3 regions of the Bacillus cereus group sp. Bce041 genome follow, and region 2 is predicted to be linked to each of the others. Evidence: predicted binding sites of a transcription regulator. Region 2 holds the regulator's gene; each other region holds the start of a gene.

Region 1 (2,261 bases), on a different contig from region 2:
TTTTTGAGTCATATGATGAAAATATAAGTGATTTATTAGTTATATTAAAAGAAACGAAAGGGATTAAAATTGGGATGGTTGAGTATAAAGTGTTAAAGTACGAACTTAATTATTTTCGTCATCCGAAAAAAGCGGATACAGAGAGAGAGTTACATATAATAGTACAACCTAAGTATATGTAATAAAATATAATAATAAAAATCACTGATTCAGTTTTGTAAAGTTCCATAGAGTATGTAAGAAAAGAGAGTGTTGTAAATGCTCTCTTTTCTTATGCTTTGTGAGTTCGTTCATCATAGTATATGTTTTCAGTTATAGATGGTTAATAAACGATAAAAATTTAAAACTTTTTCGTTTAGCCAGGGATTTTATATTTGAGTAAATAAATATACTATGAAGTATTTTTTATACGAATATTGAAGGAGTATAAAATGAGTTTAGCAAGTTACACAGGCTGTAATGTAGAAATTCCGTTAACGGATCCAGATTCTAATGATGTAATTGTTTTTGGACCGTGTTTTTCAGATGAAAGTATGCTTGAAATTGTACAAGATTATCAATTCCAAACAAATTACACATATGAGGTTTCAACTAATTGGGGAATTGAACTTGTCGAGTGGCAAAATGTAAAGGAAAAAAAAGAAGCGAAAGAAAAACTTTTAACTTTATGCAAGATTATGGAAAGTTATTTGGAAGATGGAGACTATTTCGAATTATTTAGTTGTTGGGTTGGTGATGAAGATAAGGAACGAGTAGGGGAATTGAACTTAAAAATAAATCATTTTAATATAGATGAATTATGTATTCCAGAAAGAACATTAGTTAGGATAGAAAAATAAGCTTTGAATATTTTTTAGAAAAAGGCGATTTCACTTTGTGTGAAGTCGCCTTTTAGTTTTTATATGCATTTTATATAAGAAATGAAAAGTTTATTTGATAAAGGAAAAAATATGGAGATAAATAAAATTATGTTTTTTGTTAAGAAATAATAAGTATAGCTCTTCTCAAAGGAACGTAAGTTCGTGTATAATAAGAACGAATGTTCTTTTGAGAGGTAACCTAATTATAGTTTAGAAGTAAATTCGAGTTTAGTAAGTATTAAAAATAACTAAGGGATAGCATGAATAAATAAATGTATAAATGATCAAGGAGATAAAAAATGAACGATGTAAAGATACAAAAAGAAGAAAGAGAGTGGGTTCCGTTTACAGTAATGTCCGAACAACTTTTAAATATGAGAAAGATTATTGGAGAGAAATTAAAAGTACAAAAACCGCTTTTAACAAATGAAGCAAAAGAGAGGATTTCTGATAAATTATTAACGTCATTACTGTCTGAGAAAGAAATATTGGTAACATATTTTGAAGATGGTTACATATTAACAAGCTACATGACTGTTGTACATATCAATCCGGTAAAACAAATTGTAATTTGTACAGACGCCTTTTATAAAACTTACGTATTTAACGCTATGGATATTATTGAAATAATGTAAAAGAAGCTGAATATTTAAATGGCAGCTTTTTTTATTTCTGATTTATGAGACAAATAATATAAGAAAAAGCAGCTAGCTTTGTGCTAGCTGCTGAGCCCCAGGGAAAGGGAGAAAAAGATAGGGTACTCCAAAATCGATAAGAGCTGTCAAACAGCCTGATTATAGTATAGACAAATTAAAATTTTCTATACAAAAAGTTGAACATAAGATTAGGCTGTACCCACTTGGTTTTGATCTGCAAGGTCAGAATCAAATGTATTGGTCGCGCTAACACCGCTAAAAGTATTAACAACAAAACCAACGTTTGATGCGCCGGAACCATTATAAGCTTTCGTATTTTCTTTCGGAGAAACGTTGTAGAAATCACCTAAGTTAAATGATCCATTACTATTTTGTACAACTAAATTTCCTACAACTGATGGCATAATTTTCACCTGCTTTATAATAAGTTGTTAACATTACTATATGGAGTTATAGTCCAGATGGTTCATATAATAAAAATTGTGGAATAGTAAAACGTTTGGAGCATGGATTTCAATAAAAGTGTGTTAAAATTAATATAATAAAGTTGAGTAATTTTTTTAAAAAATTTGTATAATCGATATATATGAAAATAAAGGAGGCAAAATGTAATGAAAGATATTATGAAAAAAGTTGATTTAACAGATGCCAAATCAAGTAATCTTGTTGCACTAATTTATAGTAATGAAGTTATATTAGTTGAAGACGCATTTTGTCCAAATGAAATAAAATTAAAGTTTAATGA
Region 2 (2,261 bases):
GCAAACGTACAATTTCCTCAATCGGCACTTCTTTTTTCTCTCTTCCTACACTTAAATGACGATTTTTTAAATTTTTTTCTGGACGATAACCTTTTTCTACTGCACGTTGCATACCTCGTTTAATTTTCAAATTATGAATCTTTCTTTGATATTCTTCAACAATACCAATAATATCTAATACCATTGAATCAGAATCCGACAATTGTAATTCACCATTATGTGTATGCGTATATACTTTTATGCCTTCTTTATGTAAACAATGCATTAACGCGATCTTCGCATTTCCTCTACCAAGACGCGTTTCATCTTGTATAAGTAACACATCAATTTGTTCGTCTCGAATTGTATCCAACACCTCTAATATACCGTCACGTTCAATTGTATATCCACTAGCCTGCTCTTCAATCACCTTAGTAACATTCATTTGATAGCGCTCAGCTAAATGCAATAATTCATCTTTTTGACGTAATAATGATGTTTCTTGCGCTTCTTTCGTTGTACTCACACGTGCATAAATAATTGCATTCATTTTGAACCCCTCTTTCTCCCTATTATTTCCCTATAGTGTAACATAAATCCGTCATTTGTTCGAACTTATGTTTGTAGAATGTTTTTTCACATGTTATACTTATTAATAAGAAAAATGAAAGAAAACGAGGTGTTAGAAAACATGGAAAAGTTAACGAAACGCCAGCAAGACATTCTCGACTTTATTAAGCTAAAAGTACAAGAAAAAGGATATCCACCTTCCGTACGTGAAATTGGTCAAGCAGTCGGCCTCGCTTCTAGTTCTACAGTGCACGGACATTTATCACGATTAGAAGAAAAAGGATACATTCGACGCGATCCAACAAAACCACGTGCCATTGAAATTTTAGGTGAAGACCGAATGGATACGGAAACACAATCTGTTATTCAAGTTCCAATTGTCGGAAAAGTCACTGCTGGTTTACCAATTACAGCGGTCGAAAGCGTAGAAGAACACTTCCCACTTCCAGCTAGTATTGTTGCTGGAGCAGACCAAGTGTTCATGTTACGTATTTCTGGAGATAGTATGATTGAAGCTGGTATTTTCGATGGAGATTTAGTTGTTGTTCGCCAACAGCAGTCTGCATATAATGGTGAAATTGTAGTCGCTTTAACAGAGGATAACGAAGCAACAGTTAAACGTTTCTATAAAGAAAAAGACCATTTCCGTCTACAACCAGAAAACTCTTCATTAGAACCTATCATTTTAAAACAAGTGTCAGTTATCGGGAAAGTAATTGGCGTATATCGTGATTTACATTAAAAATAACAAAAAGAAGATAATTACCTTATTTATATACGGTAATTATCTTCTTTTTGTATTTTGATAGATTTCCATGCATTCTATTTCTTATTAACGAGTTTCAATCGTCACATCTCCCGCAGCCGTTTTACCGCTAATCTTTTTACTACCATTTCCAATTGTTACATTTTTATTTTCTTCATTAAAAATTGTTACATCTCCAGCAGCACTTTGCCCAGTAATTACCGCATCTTGTGGTTTTTCCGATAAAGTAATATCTATATCTCCCGCAGTTGAACTTGCTTCTAGATTATACTTAGAATCATGATCTTGAATATTTATTTCCCCACTTGTTGTTTTTGCGGTCACTTTCCCTAATACCTTCTTAAAGTTCACCTCACCAGCTTTTGTCGATCCCTCCACATTCTTAGCCGTTACTTGTTTCAACTCTACTTCTCCAGCAAGTGTTCTAACACTTACGCTATCACTTTTCACATCACTCATTTCGATTTGTCCAGCAGATGAATTTACTTTTATATCTTGGTAAGAGCGTTCGGGCACAAGGAGAGTCAATTTAGACGTTTGAAACCTAAAATTGTAAAAAGAAAAATCAAATGAAGCACCTTTTTCTCTTTCCCCAATAATTTTTAATGTGTCACCATCTTCTGCGATACGAATCTCTTGTTTACGTACATCTCCCGATTGCTTTACATAAAAAGAAGAGTCAGGAGATTTTTGGACAATAATATCCCCGGCATCTAACTTAACTTCTATATTTTTTAATGTTTCGTTTTTAATTACATTTTCTTTATCTCCTTTTTCAGCAGTTTGTACTGCTTTTTCATATGTTTGGGAAATTCCTATTACTCCAATAATGATACAAGCGATAGCGATTAAAAATAGTTTTTTCATCATTTACTCTCCTTTTATCATTTTGAAGTTCCATATTACATATCGTACACACAATCTCTTAAACCACTTTGTACTATAA
Region 3 (2,261 bases), on a different contig from region 2:
TATACGTGATTATTTTTAACTGCTTTATTGTCTTTCCAAACGGCACTGTTTTTGTAGTCTTCGTAAACTTTATCAGCTTCGCCGCCGAAGTTTACAATAAACATTTGGTCAGGCTGGAATGCAACTAGACCTTCTAGTGATACTTGCGCCATCGTTTGTTTTAAATCCGTACCTTTTGTTGCTGGAAGTTTTAAGTCATTAAAGATGATGTCACCGTATCCGAAGCTACCGTATACACGGAAGTTTTGTGGTGTAACTGCAACGAACATAAAGTTCTCATCTTTTGTTTTCTCTTTAATTTTTTTAGATAAAGAGTCTGCTTTCTTATCGTAGTCTGCAATCCATTTGTCTGCTTTCTTCTCTTCGTCAAATAGCTTACCTACTTCTTTAAACTTACCACGCCAGTCTTCTAAGTTTGTTTCTAGAACAACTGTAGGTGCAACCTTTTCTAGTTGATCATAAATTTTCAATTGACGGTTGTTTAAAATAATTAAGTCTGGTTTTAAAGCAGTAACAGCTTCTAAATCAACTTTAGGTGCCCAGTACCAACCTACTGCTTTTACTCCATCTAACTTGTCTGTTAAGTGATTTTGGATTTTATCTTTATATGTATTTGCTGTACCAACAGGTTTGTGTCCAAGAAGTAATAGTTCTTCTGTTGATCCAGATAAGTCAACAATTCTCTTTGGATTTACTGGAATTGTAGCTTCACCTTTAGCATGTTTTACAACTTTTGTTTTCGGTTGTTCTTTTGCCTTCGATTCTTCTTTTTGAGAAGAACATCCAACGATAGAAAGAACAACGAGCATAATAGTAAATAAAATAAATAGCTTACGTTTCATCCTGATGTAACCCCTTTAATTAGTATTGATAATCATTATCGACTTCTGTATATTAAGGTGCTTTAACCTTTCTGTCAATGGAAAATAACAGAAGTTTCAAGTGGAGAACATTTGTTGGGGCAGTCTCGCTTTTCTATCATTAAATATGTTAAAATGGAATACATGATTTAAGAGGGAGAGATCGTATTTTGTTTGAATATGTTACAGGTTACGTGGAGTATGTAGGGCCGGAATATGTCGTAATTGATCATAATGGAATTGGTTATCAAATTTTCACACCAAATCCGTATGTATTTCAAAGAAGTAAGCAAGAAATCCGTGTCTATACATATCATTATGTGAGAGAAGATATTATGGCACTTTACGGGTTTAAAACACGTGAAGAGCGTTTATTATTTACAAAGTTGTTAGGCGTGTCTGGCATTGGGCCAAAAGGAGCTCTTGCAATTTTAGCTTCTGGTCAAACAGGACAGGTCGTTCAAGCGATTGAGCATGAAGATGAGAAGTTTTTAGTGAAATTCCCAGGCGTCGGAAAGAAAACAGCACGCCAAATGATTTTAGATTTAAAAGGAAAACTAGCAGATGTCGTACCAGATGCATTTGTTGATTTATTCTCAGACACAGAACGTTTTGATGAGAAGAAAGGTTCATCAGCTGAGCTTGATGAGGCACTGGAAGCTCTCCGCGCACTTGGATACGCAGAACGCGAAGTTTCTCGTGTTGTACCAGAGTTATTAAAAGAATCATTAACGACGGATCAGTATATTAAAAAGGCACTTAGTCTTTTACTAAATGGTAAGAGGTGAGTATAATGGACGAACGTCTCCTTTCAGGGGAATCTGCATATGAAGATGCGGATTTAGAATATTCATTACGGCCACAGACGCTCCGTCAGTATATTGGCCAAGATAAAGCAAAACATAATTTAGAAGTATTTATTGAAGCGGCGAAAATGCGTGAAGAAACGTTAGATCACGTGCTTTTATATGGACCACCAGGTCTTGGTAAAACGACGCTTGCGAATATTATTGCCAATGAGATGGGCGTTAATGTTAGAACAACTTCAGGTCCCGCAATTGAAAGACCAGGAGATTTAGCTGCTGTATTAACAGCGCTTCAGCCAGGGGATGTATTATTTATTGATGAAATTCATCGTTTGCATAGATCAATTGAAGAAGTATTGTATCCTGCGATGGAAGACTTTTGCCTTGATATTGTAATTGGAAAAGGGCCTTCAGCACGTTCTGTACGCCTAGATTTACCGCCATTTACATTAGTTGGAGCAACAACACGTGCTGGAGCATTATCGGCACCGCTTCGTGACCGCTTCGGTGTACTTTCAAGGTTAGAGTACTACACAGTAGATCAGCTTTCTGCGATTGTTGAACGTACAGCAGAAGTATTTGAAGTTGAAATCGA

The links. The regulator LexA, encoded in region 2, represses DNA repair genes until DNA is damaged. The targets are predictions, from matches to a motif close to CGAACATATGTTCG.
Positions count from the first base shown of each region.
Region 1: ACUN13_RS12670 (YolD-like family protein) is a predicted target of LexA. The motif match lies at 1,010-1,023, and genes of this name have one in related genera.
Region 3: ruvA (Holliday junction DNA helicase RuvA) is a predicted target of LexA. The motif match lies at 947-960, and genes of this name have one in related genera.

Region 1 is NZ_JBQXON010000003.1:223,570-225,830, reverse strand. It holds gene ACUN13_RS12680 (hypothetical protein) at 1-182, shown strand, start outside; gene ACUN13_RS12675 (hypothetical protein) at 432-839, shown strand; gene ACUN13_RS12670 (YolD-like family protein) at 1,160-1,495, shown strand; gene gerPF (spore germination protein GerPF) at 1,705-1,920, opposite strand; gene ACUN13_RS12660 (hypothetical protein) at 2,128-2,261, shown strand, end outside.
Region 2 is NZ_JBQXON010000011.1:158,279-160,539, forward strand. It holds gene ACUN13_RS25430 (YneB family resolvase-like protein) at 1-529, opposite strand, end outside; gene lexA (transcriptional repressor LexA) at 671-1,291, shown strand; gene ACUN13_RS25440 (DUF4097 family beta strand repeat-containing protein) at 1,382-2,185, opposite strand; gene ACUN13_RS25445 (DUF1700 domain-containing protein) at 2,186-2,261, opposite strand, start outside.
Region 3 is NZ_JBQXON010000001.1:670,292-672,552, reverse strand. It holds gene ACUN13_RS03525 (iron-hydroxamate ABC transporter substrate-binding protein) at 1-842, opposite strand, end outside; gene ruvA (Holliday junction DNA helicase RuvA) at 1,031-1,648, shown strand; gene ruvB (Holliday junction branch migration DNA helicase RuvB) at 1,654-2,261, shown strand, end outside.